Pleomorphomonas sp. T1.2MG-36: one gene and its partner. The protein of the gene in region 1 binds, or shares a complex with, the protein of each later gene. Links are inferred from orthologs where the notes say so. Each region holds a gene or a part of one and is shown on either strand. Other genes may lie near its edges.

The links.
Region 2: the proteins of dnaG (region 1) and QQZ18_RS01575 are in contact, whole or in part, in a crystal structure (PDB 2R6A), measured with the Geobacillus stearothermophilus proteins. The link is inferred for Pleomorphomonas sp. T1.2MG-36 from one-to-one orthologs. Residues at the interface, in WP_049624496.1 of Geobacillus stearothermophilus: Lys456, Leu457, Leu458, Pro459, Ala460, Asn463, Ala464, Leu467, Leu535, Leu536, Ile537, Ala538, Gln544, Glu545, Asp548, Tyr549, His552; in WP_033016901.1 of Geobacillus stearothermophilus: Ser13, Glu15, Ala16, Gln18, Glu91, Leu92, Asp94, Ala95, Val96, Pro97, Thr98, Ala99, Ala100, Asn101, Tyr104, Tyr105, Ile108.

The regions. Positions count from the first base shown.
Region 1 is NZ_CATNLY010000051.1:252,650-256,910, reverse strand. Bases 155-3,096 are described here. They hold dnaG (DNA primase), read right to left. Parts: upstream 2,658-3,096; coding sequence 651-2,657; downstream 155-650. Other genes in these bases: QQZ18_RS20465 (mannitol dehydrogenase family protein), read right to left, coding at 2,753-3,096. Also shown: more of QQZ18_RS20465, read right to left, coding at 3,097-4,222. UniProt on the Escherichia coli protein: RNA polymerase that catalyzes the synthesis of short RNA molecules used as primers for DNA polymerase during DNA replication.
Region 2 is NZ_CATNLY010000001.1:319,355-322,941, reverse strand. The notes cover bases 1-2,928. They hold QQZ18_RS01575 (replicative DNA helicase), read right to left. Parts: upstream 2,245-2,928; coding sequence 757-2,244; downstream 1-756. Other genes in these bases: rplI (50S ribosomal protein L9), read right to left, coding at 2,491-2,928; QQZ18_RS01580 (esterase-like activity of phytase family protein), read left to right, coding at 1-684. In the rest of the region: more of rplI, read right to left, coding at 2,929-3,054; QQZ18_RS01565 (hypothetical protein), read right to left, coding at 3,112-3,587. UniProt on the Escherichia coli protein: The main replicative DNA helicase, it participates in initiation and elongation during chromosome replication. Travels ahead of the DNA replisome, separating dsDNA into templates for DNA synthesis.

The sequences.
Region 1 (4,261 bases):
TATTTAGCGGCGCAAACGGATTCCGCAAGGGTGATTCGAAAGAGAATCTTTGATTCGGCGATGATTCGTAGAATCAAAGGGTGATTCGGTGGCGGGGCGCAGGGATTGGCGCGCCCTTGCCGAAGCCCGATATACACCCCGTGCCTCTTTCTGCCTGATCCGCCTTTCTTGCGTCGCTATCTTTGCGCGCTGCATCCATGGGCGCGCTATATCAGCGTTGCACCCCTTCCGGCCTGAGGTCCTCGCCTTCGCAAGGATGACAACTTGATAGAAAGGGGAAACAGCTGGAGTGTGCGCCATACAGCTTGATGCCGCATGAGCGGCACGCGTCGCAAATGACAGCGCGATGAAAGAGCTCCCACCTAACCGATTGTCATCCCTATATATAATGCTGTCATCCTTGCGAAGGCGAGGACCTCGGGCAGGATAGAGCGATCGGCCCATATAGGTCGCCATAGTCAAAGGGCGCATCGCCCGAAATTCGCTGGGGTGCGGCAGATGGCGACGAGTTCGAGAACCGGAGCGGAGCGAACTTAAGGTTCGTGAGCACCGGAAGCGCAGAGCTCTAAGCCAAGGGCATCCGCCCGAAAAGTTGCAGACTTTTCGGGCCAAGCGGATGCCCAGGGATGCCCGCCCCAGTAGAATTTCGGTCACTTCCACAGGGCGGATTGCGATGAGCCGCCGCCGGTGGTCGCGTCGCGGATGGCCTTGGCTTCCTCGGCCAGTTCCTGTTCGCGGCGGAACAGCTCCTCGCGGCGGCGGTTGAGGTCGCGCGTCAGCTCGTAGATGTAGGCGGCGAAGCTCTCGTCGGTGTCGGCCGTCACCGTCTTCATGTCGCGTTCGATGTCGGCGGAGAGCGCCCGGAGACACAGCCGCTCGATGAGAAGGTCGAGGCAGGTCTCGACGAAGCTCTCCGGCGGGTGGAAGCGCAGGATCGGCAGCCGTTCGCGCAGCTTGTGGCCACGGCCGATGCTGACACCGTCCTCGCGTTTCATCTCGTCGCCGTGCACCTCGTTGAGCACGAAATAGAAGCGGGCATCGAGGCCTTCGTAGAAATCGCTGACGGAGTCGGCGTCGAAATCGACGGCGATGCGGTAGAGCGCCCGCTTGAAATCCTCCAGCGCCGCCACGTGGAAGTCCAGCCGGGCGAGCCGCTCCATGTTGGCCTCGTAGAGGTCGGGATATTCGACGGCGAGGCCGAGCAGCACCCGCTCGATGTTGGCAAGATCCGGCTCGTTCGGCTGCTTGAGTTCGGCCTCGACGGCAAGACCTTGCTTCTCGCGCCGTTCGCCCCCGCGAAACTCGCCCCTGCCCTCGCCGCGCCCTTCGCCCCTGTACTCTCCGCGCCCCTCGCCACGCCCCTTCCGGTCGTGGCTCCAGAACAGCTCGGACATGTTGACGCGCAGGGCGAGGCGGTAACGCCGCGCCACCCGGTCGTCCTTGATCTGGCGGACCAGCTCGTCGATGCGCGCCTCCAGCGCCGCCTTGCGCTCGGGCGTGTCGACGCGGGCGTCGGCCGCCTCGCGGTCCCACAGCACTTCCGAAAGCGGCCGGGCCTTGGCCACCTCGGCGAGGAAGGCGTCAGCGCCGCCGGCCCGCACGATGTCGTCGGGGTCCTGGCCGCCCGGCAGGAAGCAGAAGTTGAACGAGTAGCCGCTGCGGAGCGCCGGCAGGATGCGATCGATCGCCCGATGGGCAGCGGAGACGCCGGCCTTGTCGCCATCGAAGCAGATCACCGGCTCGGCGGCGAAGCGCCAGAGACGGGCGATATGATCCTCGGTGAAGGCGGTGCCCAGGGCGGCGGTGACGTTGCGGATGCCGGCCTGATAGACCGAGATGGCGTCCATGTAGCCTTCGGTGACGATGATCGTGCCGGACTTGTGCGCCGCCTCGCGCGCCCGGTGGACGTTGAACAGCATCGTCCCCTTGTGGAACAGCGGCGTCTCCGGCGAATTGAGGTATTTCGGCTGCCCCTCCGGGTCGAGCGTGCGGCCGCCGAAGGCGACGACGCGGCCACGCTCGTCGTGGATGGGGATCATCAGCCGGCCACGGAAGCGGTCGTAGGAGGCGCGTCCGTCCTCGGGCTTGATCAACAGGCCGGCGGCGATGCCGGTCTCCTCCTTGACGTCGTTCTGGATCAGGTGGCGCTTCAAGGCGTCGCGCTCATCGGGCGCGTAGCCGAAGCGGAACTCGATGGAGGTCTTCTCCAGAATGCCGCGCCTCAGCATGTAGTCGCGCGCCGGCTTGCCCTCCGGCGAGCGCAGCTTCTGCTCGAAGAACTTGGCGGCGATCTCGCAGGCGCCGGCAAGGTCGACGCGCACCGCCTCGCGCTCGCGGTCGCGCGGGTCGGCCTTGGGCAGCGGCACGCCGGCCTCCTCGGCCAGCCGCTCGACGGCCTCCGGGAAGGTCAGCCCTTCCGTCTCGGTCAGGAACTTGAAGTGATCGCCCGTCGCCCCGCAGCCGAAGCAATGGTAGATGCCGCGCCGGTCGTCGCAGTGGAAGGACGACGTCTTCTCTTTATGAAACGGGCAGCAGGCCCAGAAATCGCCGCGCGCCGGCTGGCTCTTGCGCTTGTCATAGGTGACGCGCCGCCCCACCACCTGGCTGATCGGCAGCCGGGCCCGGATCTGGTCGAGAAGAGACGGTTCAAAGCGCATGGCCGCCATATACGCATTGGCATGGGCCCATTGCAAAGGCTCGGCACAGCCTGTCACCGCTCATCACAGGGCGACGGGCTGTGCCGGCACGGGCGTCAGCGATAGCGACGAACCGTCTCCAAGGCGCCGACCGCGTGCAGCGAGGCAAGGGCCTCGCGATAGGCGGCGACGAAGCGGGCGTCGTCGGCGAGATCGCCGAACAGCTCGCGGTTCTCGATGAACGCCGTGGGGTTGGCGCGATTGCCCGAGGCGGTCGCCATCAGCTTGTCTTTCAGCCGGTCCACCACCTCGATGGGCTGCCCCTGCTCGTCGATGCCCTCGGCATAGCGAGCCCAGCTCGCCACCACCGCCGCCGAGCGGGAAACATCGCCGCCCGATCTGAGCTGGGCATGCACCACCGGCAACAGGAACTTCGGAATGCGGTCGGAACTCTCGGCGCAGAGGCGGGCCAGCGTGTCGCGCACCTCCGGATTGGAGAAGCGCTCGATCAGCGTCCGGCGATAGGCATCGAGATCGACGCCGGGGACGGGCAACAGCGTCGGCGTCGCCTCCAGCGTCATGTAGTTGAGCAGGAACTCGGCGAACAGCGGATCGCCGGCCGCCTCGTGCGCATAGCGGTAGCCGGCCAGATAGCCGAGATAGGCGAGCGCTTGATGGCTGGCGTTGAGCAGGCGCAGCTTCATCAGCTCGTAGGGCACCACATCGGCCACCATCTGCGCGCCGACCTTTTCATAGGCGGGCCGGCCAAGCGGGAAATGGTCCTCGATCACCCATTGGGCGAACGGCTCGCACACCACGGGCCAGGCGTCGTCGATGCCGAAACGTCCGGCCACTTCGGCGATGTCGTCGCCGGTGGTGACCGGCGTGATGCGATCGACCATGGCGTTGGGGAAGGCGACGCGGCTCTCCATGAAGGCGCCGAGTTCGGCATCCCTAGCGTAGGCAAAGGCGCAGAACATCTTCCTCGCCACGTCGCCGTTGCTCTGGATGTTGTCGCAGCTCATCACCGTGAAGGGCGCGATGCCCCGCGCCCTGCGGCGGCGCACCGCCTCGGCGACCAGACCGAACACCGTCTTCGGCACGGCGCCGGCGGCAAGATCGTGCGCCACGTCGGCATTGCCGAGATCGAATTCGCCGGTCACCTGATGGAAGTTGTAGCCGCCCTCGGTGATCGTCAGCGACACGATGCGGGTCGACGGCGCCGCCATCATCTCGAGAACGGCCTCGGGGTCGTCGGGCGCATAGAGAAAGTCGACGATGGAGCCGATGACGGCCGCTTCATAGTGGCCGCTCGCCGGCTTCACCATCAGCGTGTAGAGGCCATCCTGCGACGTGAGGGCGTCGCGCATGCGCCGGTCGGACGGCATGACGCCGACGCCGCAGATGCCCCAGTCGAGCGCCTCGCCGTCGTTCATCAGCCGATCGAGATACATGGCCTGATGGGCGCGGTGAAAGCCGCCGACGCCGAAGTGGACGATGCCGACCGTCACCTTGCTTCGGTCATAGGCGGGGCGGGCGACGTCGGCCGGCAGGGCGGCCAAATTGGCATTCGAGAGCTTGATCATGTCCAACCTATCCAGAACGGCGCCACGCGAGCGCCACGG
Region 2 (3,587 bases), on another replicon or contig:
GCTCTGACGGCCGACCCCACCAAGCCGCTGCCGGCCTTCAATCTCCGCCGTTCCAACGGCTTCGAGGGGCTGGCCCAGTCGAAGGATGGCAGCAAGCTCTATGCGCTGCTTGAGGGGCCGCTCTATCTTGGGGACGGCAAGTTCGAGCAGGCCGACGGTGCGACCGCCACCCGCATCATCGAGTTCGACGTTGCCAAGAAGGCCTGGACCGGCCGCTCCTGGCTCTATCCCTTCTCGGGCGCCGGCACCAACATCGGCGACTTCAACATGGTCGACGAGGGCACGGCGCTAGTGATCGAGCGCGACGGTGGCGCCGGCCTCGCCGACAAGGCGTGTGCCGATCCGGCCAAGCCCGAGCCAACCTGCTTCGACAAGCCGGCCAAGCACAAGCGCATCTACAAGATAGCCTTCGGTGACGACAACGTCGGCAAGGCGGTGCGCAAGGTCGGCTATATCGATCTGTTGAACATTGCCGATCCGGACGGCAAGGCCAGGCAGGGCGCCGTGAACGGTGTCTACACGATGCCCTTCGTCACCATCGAGAACGTCGATGTCGTCGATGCCACGCATATCATTGTCGGCAACGACAACAACCTGCCGTACTCGGCCGGACGCGCCGTGGACAAGGCGGATGACAACGAGTTCGTGTTGCTCGAAGTGGGCGATTTCCTCGCTGCCAAGTAAGTGCATCGACCAAAAAGCGAAGGCCCCGGAGCTTAACGCCGCCGGGGCCTTTGTCATTTCAAGAACCGACCGTCATTCGAAGCGCTCGGGCAGATAGTCGTCCTTGGCAAGATCGGAGAAGCGGGTGACCGAAGCGTCGAAGGCGAGCTGCACGGTACCCGTGGGGCCGTGGCGCTGCTTGCCGATGATCACCTCGGCCTTGCCGGTGACGCGGTCCATCTCGGTCTGCCACTTGAAGAAGTCCTCGGTGCCTTCCTTGGGCATGCGCGATTGCAGGTAATACTCGTCGCGGTAGATGAACATCACCACGTCGGCGTCCTGTTCGATCGAGCCGGATTCGCGCAAGTCGGAAAGCTGGGGCCGCTTGTCGTCGCGGCTTTCCACCTGACGCGACAGCTGCGACAGGGCGATGATCGGCACTGCCAGTTCCTTGGCCAGCGCCTTGAGACCGGTGGTGATCTCGGTGATTTCCTGAACGCGGCCGCCTTGGGCGGACTTCGAGGAGCCAGATAGCAGTTGCAGGTAGTCGACGATGACCACGTCGAGGCCGCGCTGGCGTTTCAGGCGCCGGGCACGCGCTGCGAGCTGGGCAATGGAGATGCCGCCGGTGTGGTCGATGTAGAGCGGCAGCGTCTGCATGCGCTGGGCGACGGCGGCCAGCTTGGCGAACTGATTCTCGTCGATGTTGCCGCGGCGGATGTCGGACGACGACACTTCCGACTGCTCGGCAAGGATACGCGTCGCCAGCTGCTCGGACGACATTTCAAGGCTGAAGAAGCCGACGATACCGCCGTTGACGGTCTTCAGCGAGCCATCCGGCTGCTCGGCCGCCTCGTAGGCATTGGCGACGTTGAAGGCGATGTTGGTGACCAGCGACGTCTTGCCCATGGCGGGACGCGCGGCAAGGATGATCAGGTCTGACCGCTGCAAACCGCCCATGGTCCGATCGAGATCGGCAAGACCGGTAGCGATGCCCGACAGATGCCCGTCGCGCTGGTAGGCGGCGGCGGCCATGTCGATCGCCTCGCGCAGCGCGTCGGAGAAGGTATGGAATCCGCCCTCGTAGCGGCCGCTCTCGGCGATGCCGAACAGCCGCCGCTCGGCATCCTCGATCTGGGCGCGCGGCGGCATGTCGATCGGCGCGTCATAGGCGATGTTGACCATGTCCTCGCCGATGCGGATCAGGTCGCGGCGGACGGCGAGGTCGTGGATGATGCGGCCGTAGTCCTCGGCGTTGATGATGGTGGTCGCCTCGGAGGCGAGCCGCAGCAGATACTGCGTCACCGGCATCTCGGCGATCTGATAATCGGCGGGATAGAAGGTTTTCAGGGTGATCGGCGAGGCGACCTTGCCGCCGCGAATGAGCTGGCCGATCTTCTCGTAGATCGCCTTGTGCTGCTCGATGAAGAAATGCGGCGGCTCGAGGAAGTCGGAGACGCGGAAGAACGTCTCGTTGTTCATCAGCATGGCACCCAGCAACTGCCGCTCCGCCTCGACATTGTGCGGCGCGCTGCGGGTGAGCGCGGTAGTCTGATCTTCGACACGGCGGACGGTTGACATGGGACGAACGTGTTCCTGCTGACGGATGAAGGAGGGACAGTATCAAGCCTCGCCCTGCCGGGATGCGGCAGTTGTCATCGGTTCCCGTAATTCACACGGGAATCGAATTTGCGATGATACCCATTGACTCTCGTCTCGCGGCAACGCTGAACGAAAGAATCGTCATGCCATTGTTTCGACAACAAAAACCCCGGGATGCGAATCCCGGGGCTTGTTGGCTTTCGCAGACTCAGAACCGAAGTCGGCTCAGAGTTCCTCGCGGTCCATGCCCTCGTCGTCGAGCACCGAGCCGACTTCGCGCACGAAGGTGTCCTCGCGGGCGCCAGCGGTGACATCTTCACCCTTGGCCTGGCGCAGGGCCTCTTCCTCGGAGCGGGCGATGTTGAGGGTGATGGTGGCGCGAACGTCGGCGTGCAGGACGATCTCGACGCTGTGGACGCCGAGGTTCTTGATCGGCGTGTTGATGTCCACCTGCGAGCGGGTGACGGTCTCACCGGCGGCGGCCAGGATGTCGACGATGTCGCGGGCGGCGACGGAACCGTAGAGCTGGCCGGTCTCGGCAGCCTGGCGGACCACGACGAAGGAGCGCTGGTCGAGGCCGACCTTGACCTGCTCGGCAGAGGACTTGCGCTCGGCGTTGCGGACCTCGAGAGCGGCGCGCTCGCGGTCGAAGCGGGCCTGGTTTTCCTTGGTGGCGCGCAGCGCCTTGCCCTGCGGCAGCAGGTAGTTGCGGGCGAAGCCGTCGCGGACCCTGATGGTCTCGCCGAGGGTGCCGTGCTTGCCGATGCGCTCGAGAAGGATGACCTTCATTTTGTTTACTCCGTTCTGTTTGTTGCGGCGTCGCCGCCGTTGTGCGGATCGAGGCCGTCAGGCACCCGGTCGTTTGCCAAGTCGCTTGGCCCTGAGGCCAAGCGGACCGTCGAGAATGCCGGCGATGGCCAGCGGAATGAGAGGAATGGAGAGCACGAACGTGGCGCCGTAGGTGACGCCAAGAATGAGTGGGGCCGTCGGGTTCCCGCGCATGAAAACGTGGAGAACGGCGAAGCCGACCATCGCGAAGCCCATGCCGGCAGCCCCTGCGACGACGCCGGCAACGAGGCCGAGCGGACCATCGAGACCGGCAAGCAGGGCAGCGGCCACGAACACGCCCGCCATCCACATCGGCAGCGACAGCGTCTCGGCTATGGAGTCCTCGCCGCGCTTCATGCGCCCCGAAAGACGTACGACGCGGCCACCCAGCCACAGATTGATAGCGGTCAGGACCAGCCAGAACATGCCAAGCGCAAAGGGCATCAGGCGCATGTAGAGAAGCAGAGCCGGCAGCAGGTCTTCTCGGGTCGGCG